Regions from separate parts of the Providencia rustigianii genome, predicted to be linked through region 1. Evidence: predicted binding sites of a transcription regulator. Region 1 holds the regulator's gene; each other region holds the start of a gene.
What was found. The regulator CRP, encoded in region 1, controls carbon source genes, mostly activating them, when cyclic AMP is high. The targets are predictions, from matches to a motif close to ATGTGANNNNNNTCACAT.

Region 1 (4,411 bases):
CAGCCAGGTGATATCCCATACCCAGACCTGACATGGCCCGGATGCGGTAAAGGTGGTCGGTACCGGTACTTTTTTCGGGCGCTGCTGACGCCCCCGGTGATGAAGTTCTCCGTGGCGGCGCAACACCCGGTAAAAGGTGGATTCACCCGCCAGATATATCCCTTTATCCGCCAGTTTCGGGACAATTTGGGACGGCGGCAGACTCGCGTATTCAGGTTGATGGCAGACAGTCAGTATCTGTTTTTCTTCTTCCGGACTCAGCTTGTTCACCGGCACCGGACGCACTGCGCCCGGTCTGCCGTCCGACGGGGATATCTGCCAGCGCCGCCAGGTCCGCAGACTCAGCTGAACTTCCCGGCAGGCAACAGCCAGCCGTGCGCCGGAGCTCACCGCCTCATTAATCCACCGGATAAACAGGGTGCGTTCGGATGCCGGAGTCAGTCGTCCCCGCCGGTTTCCCCGTAATAATCGCTGAGCTTTTTTCGCAGCACCAGGATTGCCGCCGCCTCCGCCAGGGCTTTTTCCTTGCGGACCAGCTCACGCTTTAACTGTTTGTTTTCCTTCTGGCTTTGCTTCAGTGCGGCTTTATCTCCGGGAGAGGATACCTGAAGAAAACCCTGTTTCCACTGCACCAGCTGCTCCGGATAGAGTCCTTTTTTGCGGCAGTATTCCGCCACTTCCGCTTCGCTGAGTGTGGCGGTTTCCACGATGGCGGCAAAGCGGGCTTCCGCCGGCCACTGTTCACTGTTTTTGTCTGCACCGGGCACGGGTTTTCCTTCTGATTTAGCCTGATTACGCCAGTTATACAGCGTAGCTTCGGATATTCCTTCCGTTTGTGCAACTGCGGAAACGGTCATGTTGTACGGCGGTAATAATTTAGCCAGTATGGCGGCTTTTCGTTCAGGTGAAATACGTTTCATGTGTCACTCCGCGCCCTCAGGTTTATTTTTCAGAGGGGGTGACAACTATCCTGACACTGAGGGAACAGATTTAAATGTATTTTTGGTTTTGGTATTTTTTAATGCCGGTTTTTCAACGCCAGTGTTCAGATTATCTCTAGGGTGATTTTTTGATTTGACGGCTCCCTCAGCAGTATAAAGCTCAATATTGCGACCATTAATTTTTTTTGTTTTTATTATATGAGTATCTGGTTTTGAATTTTTTAATGCTAGGTTCTTATTTTGAGGCTCTATCATTAAACTTGTATTACTTGCTTTGTGGATACTGGTTACGCGTAGTGGAATTTTACTTCCTTTAATTCTTTTGATTTCTTTAGCTAATTGAAAATTAATTATAATATTGTGTTTTTCAGAGTCACTAAGTTCAGGCTTTGTATAAAATACGGTAGGAGGAAACTCTGTGTTTTTAAGATTGATCAGTGTGTGGTTAAGATCTGCTTTATCTAATGTCACTCTCACTCGCTCATCTAACGTAGTGATGTATTGTGAATTCTGAGTCATTTTTCCCAGTAAATTTTTACATCTATCAATGAGTGTAGTAATTTTTTGAGGCGTATTATCTTTAGCGGTTTTTTTTACGTTTTTTTCATTCTTAACATAGGTATTTTCGAAGCAATGATCACTCTTTCCAAGCAACCGCTGTAAAGCCTCAATTTTTATATTGGTCTCTCTAATTACCGGATGTAAGTTTTGATAGGTGTTTTCTTTATTACAATCCCTCAGTTTTAGCTTGGTTGTTTTAATGGCTTCATCCCACATATTTTGGAATTTTTTATTTTCATTTAATGACTTCGTTCTATTATGAAAATCGATAACAGGAAATATTTTTGGAGATGAATTTGTTTCAATGACCTTATTCAGAAATAGATACTTTTTTTCAGATTGTAGAAATGTAGATGAGGTGCTATTTCTAACATTCGGTGAATTTATGATTGTGTCTATCATGATTGCTTCTCCTAATTATTTATCTATTTCAATGCTATAGGATTTTTAGATAGAATTGATATAAAAAACCGATTCCATTAAATAATTAGCTAATTGATAAAAAAAAACCTAACAAATACGCGTTAGGCTAAAGGGGTGGCATATCGATTGTAGGATTGAAACGTAGCGAATAAATAAAATTAATTAGATAAATTCTTAAAAAATGAAAAACTCTTATTAAAATTAATAAAATGCGTATCAATGTTTTTGTTAAACTGAGTACCAAAAATAACTTTTGCTTTAGGTGTAAATGAGTGTTGTGTGGGTTGATTACTAGGAACTAAGCTTCCAATTTTGAGTGAAGATATAAAATGAGGTACACGAGTTTCTTTAGCTTGAGTCGTTGATTCTTTTACTAAAATTGGAAATTTTTTTGAGGTCGAATTCGCTGATTGTAAGCGTTCAAAGAATGCCTGACGCTGTAAAAAAGTTTGGTTATTACCGCTCTTAGTTGTACCGGCATGGTAGATGTAGTTTGATGGTGTTAAATTATTAATCTGTTTCATAAATAAAATCCTAAATGATTGCTGGCTAATTATTTAGTATTTTATATATAAGGATTGTTAGACTAATATCAAAAAGCGCTGCTATTTTGAACAGAAAGTATATGATGGGCAATATTAGGAATGAAAAACAGCCATATATGAGATATATACAGCTGTTTATATAAAGCCCAGTAAATATTACTGGACCAAAATAAAAGTTATCGAGTACCGTAAACGACGATCGTTTTACCATGTGCAGAGATCAAATTTTGATCTTCTAACATTTTTAAAATACGACCTACAGTTTCGCGTGAACACCCAACAATTTGACCAATTTCTTGACGAGTAATTTTGATCTGCATACCGTCTGGGTGAGTCATTGCATCAGGTTGTTTTGCTAAATTTAATAAGGTTTGAGCGATACGACCAGTCACATCAAGGAATGCCAAGTTACCGACTTTTTCTGATGTAGTTTGTAAGCGGCTTGCCATCTGCGCAGAAAGGCGCATCAGAATATCTGGATTAACCTGAATTAGCTGACGGAATTTCTTATAAGAAATTTCAGCGACTTCACAAGCAACTTTAGCTCGAACCCACGCAGTACGTTCTTGCCCTTCTTCAAATAACCCAAGTTCACCAATGAAGTCTCCCTGATTCAAGTAAGAGAGAATCATTTCTTTGCCTTCTTCATCTTTGATTAAAACAGCCACTGAACCTTTAACGATATAGTAAAGGGTTTCTGCTTTTTCACCCTGATGGATTAGAGTGCTCTTGGATGGATACTTATGAATATGGCAGTGTGACAAAAACCATTCAAGAGTAGGGTCTGTTTGTGGCTTGCCGAGAACCATTAGCGTTATCCTCTGTATGTTATTGCAACCCTTCAGAAAATTAAGGTGAAAGGCTGACTTTAAAATTTCTAGCTTGGCATACTAAGTTGCGTTAGTTACCCATAATTAATGCTCGTTATAGGTCAAAAGCAAGTTAATATCAATTGTATAATATAATCAATTGAATCGTTGAGTTTTGATCTTAATCCTATCAACTAAGCATTGTTTGTATCATATCCAATACAGAAAGTCTTCCCTGTATCGCTTCAGCTTAATAATGCTGATATAACATTATTCAGATATATGGAACAATGTAGCCTTTAATAACGACATTTTTCAAGGGGAACAAAAATGGAAGCACGAGTAAAGTGGGTTGAAGGGCTCTCTTTCTTAGGTGAATCAGCATCTGGGCATCAAATCATGATGGATGGTAATGCTGGAGATAAAGCACCTAGCCCAATGGAAATGGTCTTGATGGCAGCAGGTGGATGTAGCGCGATAGACGTGGTGTCTATTTTACAAAAAGGTCGCTACGATATTACCGACTGTGAAGTTAAACTCACATCCCAACGCCGTGATGAAGCCCCTCGTTATTTCACGCATATCAATTTGCACTTTATTGTCGTCGGTCGTGAATTAACAGATAAAGTGGTTGAGCGAGCCGTACAACTTTCGGCTGAAAAATATTGCTCAGTCGCGATTATGCTAGAAAAAACAGTAAAAGTGACTCATAGTTTCGAAATTAAAAATATCTAATTACTTTTATATTATTAGATACTTATCTTCAAAGAAGATAAGTATCTATGTAAGTATTCATTTAATTTAATATAGACTTATTCACTTCGCTGCTTAATTAACTTTTCAACTAATGGCATCATAATGAGCTCCATTGCGAGTCCTAATTTTCCTCCAGGTACCACAATGGTATTCATTGCCGAGATAAATGAGCCGTTAACCATCGAAAGCAAATAAGGAAAATCAATCTGTTCTAACCCTCTAAAGCGGATCACAATGAAACTTTCATCCTGTGATGGGATAGCTTTAGCGGAGAATGGGTTCGACGTATCGACGGTTGGAACGCGTTGGAAATTAATATGTGTACGGGAAAATTGCGGAGTAATATAGTTAATATAATCACCCATAGAACGCACTA
Region 2 (4,411 bases), 1.7 Mb from region 1:
AAAAGGCATCAAAGGCAAGTAGTAAAGCAAAAGATACGGAGAAGGAAACCTCTAAAGCAGTAAAAGGCTCGGCTGATAAGGCTAAAGCTAAAGAGAAAGAAGCCTCCAAAGTAACTAAGGATAAAGCAGATAAAGCCAAAGCTAAAGAGAAAGAAACCTCTAAAGCTGTGAAGGATAAGGCGGATAAAGCGAAAGCCGATAAAGCCAAAGCTGACAAAGCTAAAGCCGATAAAGCTAAAGCCGACAAAGCCAAAGCTGATAAAGCCAAAGCTGATAAAGCTAAAGCAGATAAAGCGAAAGCCGATAAAGCTAAAGCGGACAAAGCTAAATCTTCAGCAAAAACTACAGCTAAAGTCTCTAAAGACAAAGCCGGTAAAGCGAAGACTAAAACGAGCTAAACTAACTTGATATTTTTGCTGGGAGTTGTATGAGCAAAATGTTGTATATCACCTAGATGCCGTCTATTAAGACGGCATTTTTTATTTGTGTGTGTAAAGATATGTTGTTTTATGGTTTTTTCCTGTTAATGGGCTTGAAATAGTGTGAAAAAACCTTATTTATAAAGTAAATTTGTCGTGGTATTGGTTTTTACTAAGGGAACTATAAAAAATGATGAGAATCGCTTTATTCTTGCTCACAAACTTAGCTGTTATGTTTGTGTTCGGGATTATTTTAAGTTTAACCGGGATACGTGGAAGTAGCGCACAAGGTCTGCTGATTATGGCTGCATTATTTGGCTTCGGTGGGGCATTTATCTCATTGCTGATGTCTAAATGGATGGCATTAAAGTCAGTGGGTGGTGAAGTTATCGAACAACCACGTAATGAGATGGAGCGGTGGTTGGTGAATACCGTTAGCCGCCAAGCTCAACAGGTAGGTATTCAGATGCCTCAAGTTGCTATTTACCATGCCCCAGATATTAATGCATTTGCAACGGGTGCGCGTCGTGATGCTTCTTTGGTTGCGGTAAGCACTGGATTATTGGAAAACATGAGCCGTGATGAAGCTGAGGCGGTTATTGCTCATGAAGTTAGCCATATCGCAAATGGTGACATGGTGACTATGACCTTATTACAAGGTGTGGTAAATACCTTTGTTATCTTTATTTCGCGTATTCTGGCTCAAGTCGCTGCTGGTTTTATGTCGAATAATAACGACAACGAAAGTGAAAGTAGCAATGGTAATCCAATGGTTTACTTTGCCGTATCCATGGTGCTGGAGATTGTATTTGGTATCTTAGCGAGCATTATTACCATGTGGTTTTCTCGTCATCGTGAGTTTCATGCGGATGCTGGTTCTGCGAAATTAGTGGGTAAAGAGAAAATGATTGCTGCCTTACAGCGCTTAAAAACTAGCTATGAGCCACAGGAAGAAGGGCGTCTGATGGCATTTTGCATTAATGGCCGAGGTAAAGCATTTAGTGAACTATTTTTATCTCACCCACCATTAGACAAACGTATTGAAGCACTACGTTCAGGTCAATACCTGAAATAGTCACCACGCTAATAAAAATTGAGATACAACGAAAGGGAAATACAGTGTGTTTCCCTTTTTTAATCTGTGGGTATCAAGCTAAGAATAGAATTTTAGGCAAAAAAAAGCCCCCTTCATAGGGATCTGAAGGGGGAGCTAAATGAATAAAGAATGGTTTAATTCGAGATCAAAGATAAAGGATTTTAGATATTGATACTTAGGTTTTTGTGCAGTTTGAAATGCGTTTTACCTACAATAATCCAAAATCGCATTTATCGTTAAATATCTTATTGACGATAACCCGCTTTAATTTGTTCTAAGATATTTTTGTATGTCTCTGCCTGCTTATCGTCTTCCATTGAAGCCACTTCACGTTGCATTTTGATCAGGATTTTACCTGCATCGGCTTGACCAATAGCTTTAAGCATGTGAGTTACTAAATTTTTTAAACAAGTCACTTCATCAGCTAAGGTATTTACGTCTGGCTCTGTTGGAAAATGGGTTTTCATTTATGAATTCCTGTAAGGATAAAAAGTAATTTGCAGATTGTAGCATAGAAGAAACAAATCTGTCGCTTTTCAAACTAGGGGGGATATAGGAAGGTAAATGAATTATCCTGCAATGTGGGCATTGAGTGATTATGAGGATTTTCAATCCTTTAAAGATGAATGACTAGTGTGATATTATTCACAAAAATGAACTAAAGGCTATTATTGGCCTTAATTATCATCAATAGGGTGTAGTAAACCATGTCCCAGGTTTCCATAACCACAGCGTGGATACGTGTATTAGCGCTTTCCGTTGCTGCTTTTGTCTTTAATACTACCGAATTTGTTCCTGTAGCATTACTCAGTGATATTGCAGAAAGCTTCCACATGACGGTTGCCCACACAGGGTTGATGATCACCATCTATGCATGGGTTGTTGCCGTTATGTCCTTACCTTTAATGTTATTGACGGGCAAGTTTGAGCGGCGAAAGTTATTGGGGATCCTATTTATTATATTTATCCTCAGTCATATTCTGTGCGGGATAGCATGGAGCTTTGAAGTATTGATTATCGCTCGTGTTGGCATTGCATTATCACATGCTATTTTTTGGTCCATTACTGCTTCATTAGCAATCCGTGTTGCACCATCGGGTAAGAAGGCACAAGCATTGGGCTTATTAGCGACGGGAACGGCACTTGCTACGGTATTGGGGTTACCTCTAGGCAGAGTGATAGGGCAATGGATGGGATGGCGAGTCACATTCTTGTGCATTGGTGTGCTTGCTTTATTTACTATGATTGTGCTCTTACGTTTTTTACCACGCTTGCCAAGTGAGCATTCTGGCTCCTTAAAAAGCTTACCTATTATTTTTAAACGTCCTGCATTAGTCGGTGTATTTGTATTGATTACAGTAGTTATTACGGCACATTTTACGGCGTACAGTTATATTGAGCCTTTTATTCGTGATGTCGCTTTACAGAGTCAAAACTTTGCCACTCTACTATTATTGATTTTTGGTGGCGCGGGTATTTTTGGTAGTGTGTTATTTAGTCGCTACAGTAGCCGTTTTACGCTCACATTCTTACCTACATCGATTGTCTTACTCACGATTTGTTTAGCGCTATTTATGCCATTAAGTGGCAACGTTTGGACCATTGTCGGTATTTCTATTTTTTGGGGAATTGCCATTATGTGCATTAGTCTGGGTATTCAAGTTAAGGTTCTTGATTTGGCTCCTGATGCGACGGATGTGGCTATGTCTATTTTCTCTGGATTATTCAATATAGGTATTGGTGCGGGCGCGTTATTAGGCAATCAAGTTATTACACATATGGGTATGACTAACATTGGTTATGTGGGGGCGGTCATCAGTATCTTGGCTCTCACTTGGTGTTTGTTTATCTATATACGTTATAGGACGGTATTTAGTGGCAAACAAGTGTTAGTCACCGATAATTAAGTCTATTTAATTCATTTTGCACTGTATTAATTAAACGTTAGTAGGGTGCTTTTTATTGTGTTAAATTTCTGCAAAATTTTAGATTGATGAATAAATAAAGGTGAATAATGAAAGGACTAGGATTCTTATTAATGTCTATTGTTGCGGAAGTGATTGCCACTACTACATTAAAAGCCTCCGACGGTTTTAGTCGATTCTGGCCCTCATTAATTGTGGTTATTGGTTACGCTATTTCGTTTTGGGGATTATCACAAGTTGTTAAAGTGATGCCATTAGGGATTGCGTATGCTATCTGGTCAGGATTAGGGATTGTCTTGGTTTCTGTGGCTGCGATCTATATTTATAACCAAAAACTCGATTTACCAGCAATTATTGGTATGCTATTAATTATCGTCGGCGTTTTAATCATCAATCTGTTTTCAAAAAGTGGTACTCACTAATGAGGCAAAACAGAGTTTGATATTATTGGAGAAAAGAATGAAAAGGAAAAATCACACTCTGTTAAAAACGGTGATTACGGTGGGAACGACTACAATGATGGCGATTTTATTGACCGCGTGTAGTAACTCAGAATCGCAAAAAATGACACGGGCTGAAAATTCAGGTGCTCGTTATGCGCAGCAAGTCGTAAATTTAGGACCAGAAGCTCAAGAAGCTTGTGTTTCTGCGGGTGGTTTGCCTTCATTAAACTTAGAGTTGAATGGTGAGAAAACGCCAGTCTGCCAATTTGCCAATGGTCGACGTTGTGCGGTGACGGCGATCCGTAGTGGAGCCTGCATATAAATCAGTGATAAATAGTCCATCAATTAATGAAACGATGGACTATTTATTAAGTGTTATTTTTTGGTAGGGAAAAATAGACTAATAGTGACAATAATACCCACGAGTAAGTAAGCTCCAAAAATACCAATTAGCCACTGTGGCATATCTAAACCTAAAAATGCCCATTGTCTTACAGCACAATCACCGGTCGCTTCAAATACCGATGG
Region 3 (4,411 bases), 240 kb from region 1:
GCCAGCAGCTAGCCGCTGCTTTGCTTAAAAATAACCAAGGATTAAAATTTAACCAACTTATTTTAGCGGATATTCAATGCCCTACATCGCCTATTGAAGATTCTCGAGTAAGTTGTATCGCATTAGATTTAACTCAGTCTGGCGCTGCAGATAAATTAATTGATGCTGAAACTGATGTTATTTTCCATCTTGCCGCCATTGTTAGTAGTCATGCAGAAAGTGATTTTGATTTAGGCATGAAGGTTAACTTTGAAGCAACTCGCCAGTTGCTGGAAGTTGCTCGTGCAAAAAATCCAGCAATCAAATTCTTATTCACTAGCTCACTGGCAGTATTTGGTGGTGAATTGCCGGATGTGATTACTGACTTATGCGTTGTTAATCCGCAGTCATCTTACGGCGCTCAAAAAGCCATGTGCGAACTGATGGTGAATGATTACTCACGCAAAGGTTATGTTGATGGGCGGGTGATGCGTTTACCAACAATCAGTATTCGTCCTGGAGTTCCGAATAAAGCCGCTTCTTCTTTCGCTAGCGGCATTATTCGTGAGCCATTAAATGGTATCGAAAGTGTTTGCCCTGTTTCTCCTAACTTAGCTCTATGGCTATCAAGTCCTGAAACGGTCATTAATAACTTTATTCATGCAGTCAGTATTCCTGCTCAACAATTTGGTCAATCTCGCACCGTTAATTTGCCGGGAATTACCGTTACGGTACAAGATATGATTGACGCACTGCGTGATGTTGCTGGGCAAAAAGCAGTGGATTTAATCCGTTTTGAGCCAGATGAAGCAATTAATCGTATTGTGGCAAGCTGGCCGGGTAAATTCGATATTACCCGTGCTTTGAGCTTGGGGTTCCGCGCGGATGGATCATTCAGTGATGGAATCCGTTCGTTCATTAAGCATCATGGCTCGGCCAAATAGGAGATTAAATAATGTCCTATATTCCTATTATTGGCCTAGCGGTGGCCATATTTGTCCTTATTTTCTTAGTATTACGAACGCGTGTACACGCACTGTTAGCGATGTTGATCGCTGCAGCCATTGCTGGGATTTCGGGGGGATTAACGGCTGCGGAAACGGTTACCGTGATTACAAAGGGTTTTGGTTCAACTCTTGGTAGCATTGGTATTGTTATCGGTCTTGGGGTCATGATGGGAAGAGTGCTGGAAGTTTCCGGCGCTGCTGAGCAGATAGCCTACAGTTTTATTAAATGGTTGGGTAAAAAACGTGAGGAATGGGCGCTGGCAATTACCGGTTATATCGTCAGTATCCCTATTTTCGTCGACTCCGCTTTTGTTATTTTATACCCACTAGCAAAAGCATTAGCTAAGAATGGAAAGCGCAGTATATTAACGCTTGGGGTTGCATTAGCGGGTGGCTTAGTTGTCACGCATCATACAGTGCCACCCACTCCGGGTCCTTTGGGTGTTGCGGGTATTTTTGGTGTTGATGTTGGTGCGATGATTCTAGCAGGTATGGCGCTGGCTATTCCTTGCGTTATTGGTATTGTTTTCTATGCAAAATGGTTAGGCAAAAAATACCCAGAATTTATTCCAGATGAAACGGGTAATGATGATTTAAAAGACGTGCATGCTCGTTATATGGAAGAAAAAGCCAATAAACCATTACCCAGCTTATTCTTATCGTTATTACCGATCATTACACCAATTCTGTTAATTTTTATTAATGCCATCAACGGATTATTACTAAAAACAGCAACATTCCAAGGTATGGATGACAATTGGTATTTCCAATCATTCCAATTCTTGGGGGCACCAATAATCGCGCTTTCTATCAGTGTACTGATTTCAGTTTATACATTGATGCCAAAAGCTTCTAAAGAAGAAGTCATTGACCGCATGGAAGAAGGTTTGCAGGCGGCGGGAATTATTCTTTTAGTCACGGGGGCTGGTGGGGCATTAGGCGCAGTTTTACGTGATAGTGGAACAGGCAATATTTTGGCGGAGCATGTGGCAAACCTGCCAATTACGCCAGTATTGATTCCATTTATTATCGCAACATTAGTGCGTTTAATTCAGGGGTCTGGAACGGTTGCAATGATTACCGCGGCATCTATTTCAGCACCGATTATTAGTGAAATACCGGATATTAACTTATTAGTTGCTGCCCAAGCGGCAACGATGGGATCGCTGTTCTTCGGTTATTTTAACGACAGTCTTTACTGGGTTGTGAACAGAATGATGGGGATTAAGGACGTTAAGCAACAAATGATTGTTTGGTCTATTCCAACCACAATAGCTTGGGGTATCGGATTGATTGGTGTTCTGATCCTTGATGTTGTGCTCTGATTTTACAAGATATTTCTATTCTGCCTATCTAAAGCGCCCTTATGGGCGCTTTTTTTCGATAATCGCATGCATTCATCTATACTGGTTGTATCTCATTCTTGGGCTTAAAGTTTCGCAGCCTTTTTTATGATCAAGATCTCGTTTTACTGAAAATGAATCAGTTGCGTTTTCATTAAAAGAGACATTCATCACTAAATGAGTCCGTATTAAACGCTATATTAACCCTAATGTACTAATTCAATGATGCCATTGTGTAAAGGAGTTTTATATGTCTGACGTTTTCCACTTAGGTTTAAAAAAGAGTGACTTACAGGGCGCTACTGTTGCGATTGTTCCTGGGGATCCTAACCGTGTTGAAAAAATTGCACGTCTGATGGATAACCCTGTACACCTTGCTTCATTACGTGAATTTACGTCATGGCGTGGTGAGCTTAATGGAAAAGCGGTTATTGTTTGCTCTACGGGTATCGGTGGCCCATCAACGTCTATCGCAGTTGAAGAGTTAGCTCAACTGGGTATCCGCACGTTCTTGCGTATTGGTACAACTGGCGCTATTCAAGAAAATATCAATGTTGGTGATGTACTCGTTACCACTGGTGCGGTGCGTTTAGATGGTGCTAGCCAGCATTTTGCACCAATCGAATTCCCTGCGGTTGCTGATTTCACCTGTACTAATGCATTGTACGCAGCAGCGAAAGATGCGGGAGCGACAGTTCACGTAGGTGTTACCGCATCTTCAGATACTTTCTACCCAGGTCAAGAGCGTTATGATACCTACACTGGTCGTGTTATGCGCCATTTCAGAGGCTCGATGAAAGAGTGGCAAGATATGGGCGTGATGAACTATGAAATGGAATCTGCAACACTGTTAACAATGTGTGCAAGCCAAGGTTTACGTGCAGGTATGGTTGCTGGTGTGATTGTGAACCGTACTCAGCAAGAAATTCCAAATGAAGCATTACTGAAAAAGACAGAAGGCAACGTATTGAGCATTGTTGTTGAAGCTGCTCGTCGCCTCCTCTAGTTTTCTAATTAACTGACCCGCTTACTTATTTCACTCGGTTGTGGATAACGAGTAAGCGGGTTTAGTTATCTATTTACGTTATCAGAACGCGTTTTTTTCTTGGAACTCATACCTCGTCGCTTTATTAAAACCCTATTTCTTTTCTCATTTTTTCTTATTCACTTAGTCGATGAATCTGTTATTGTCTTTTTAATCAGACTCACAAAAACTCCTTAACTTACTCAAATTATAGGTAATTGCCTTAACTCTCTTACTTGTTAATTTGGTTGGTATAGGAATGGAAAGGGAAAATACATGTCAACAAAACCTTACCTTCATCCTTCTGTACTCCCTTTAAAGGGAGGGATAAATTTTCGTGATTTAGGCGGCAAGAAGTTAGCAAATGGTGGGAAAATTAAGCCTGGAGTACTGTTTCGCTCGGGGGCTCTCGACCGCTTAACGCAAGATGACGAGAAAGTTTTACAGTCACAAAATCTATTTCAAATCATTGATTATCGAGATGAAGCTGAAATCATAGATAAGCCAGATATCGTCTGGAACGGTGCCCATTATGTTCATGCACCGGCAAATCCATTGGCAAAAGAAGTGAGTGCAAATTTAGACAAACTAACGCCGGAAGTGCTAGAACAGTTTGATCCTCAATCCTTTATGTTCCGCCTCTATGAATTACTACCGCTTAATAATGCGGCTTATCATCAGTTAGTCAGTATGTTGAAACAGCCTGAAAAGGGTGGGCTGGTGCAACACTGTGCCGTAGGTAAAGATCGTACAGGAATTGGTTCTGCATTAGTCTTATTTGCACTTGGGGCCGATGTAAATACGGTTATGGACGATTATTTATTAACCAATGAAACATTGGCTCCATTCCGTAATCACCTACTAGAAGAATTTTCAAAAACCATGAGCGAAAATGTGCTGAAAAAATTCGAGTATGTTTTTTCTGTACGTGAAGAATTTTTACTCACAGCGTTGAAAAGTATCGATACAAATTATGGTAATGTGGACAAGTGGTTAGAAAAAGATTTTGGGCTAGATAGTGCCCAACGAAGCGTGCTACAGAGCCATTTTCTCGAATA

Region 2: EL244_RS09730 (sugar transporter) is a predicted target of CRP. The motif match lies at 2,149-2,166, and genes of this name have one in related genera.
Region 3: udp (uridine phosphorylase) is a predicted target of CRP. The motif match lies at 2,488-2,505, and genes of this name have one in related genera.

What each region holds. Positions count from the first base shown of each region.
Region 1 covers NZ_LR134396.1:392,375-396,785, forward strand. Annotated here, with positions in the region: one part of gene EL244_RS01790 (IS3 family transposase) at 1-485, opposite strand, end outside; one part of gene EL244_RS01790 (IS3 family transposase) at 485-920, opposite strand; gene EL244_RS01795 (hypothetical protein) at 966-1,904, opposite strand; gene EL244_RS01800 (hypothetical protein) at 2,084-2,449, opposite strand; gene crp (cAMP-activated global transcriptional regulator CRP) at 2,647-3,279, opposite strand; gene EL244_RS01810 (OsmC family protein) at 3,610-4,014, shown strand; gene EL244_RS01815 (phosphoribulokinase) at 4,092-4,411, opposite strand, start outside.
Region 2 covers NZ_LR134396.1:2,097,614-2,102,024, reverse strand. Annotated here, with positions in the region: gene EL244_RS09745 (YdcA family protein) at 1-398, shown strand, start outside; gene htpX (protease HtpX) at 610-1,494, shown strand; gene EL244_RS09735 (DUF2594 family protein) at 1,761-1,982, opposite strand; gene EL244_RS09730 (sugar transporter) at 2,223-3,422, shown strand; gene EL244_RS09725 (DMT family transporter) at 3,530-3,862, shown strand; gene EL244_RS09720 (DUF333 domain-containing protein) at 3,900-4,205, shown strand; gene dsbB (disulfide bond formation protein DsbB) at 4,259-4,411, opposite strand, start outside.
Region 3 covers NZ_LR134396.1:633,612-638,022, forward strand. Annotated here, with positions in the region: gene denD (D-erythronate dehydrogenase) at 1-923, shown strand, start outside; gene EL244_RS02855 (GntP family permease) at 935-2,311, shown strand; gene udp (uridine phosphorylase) at 2,580-3,335, shown strand; gene EL244_RS02865 (tyrosine-protein phosphatase) at 3,630-4,411, shown strand, end outside.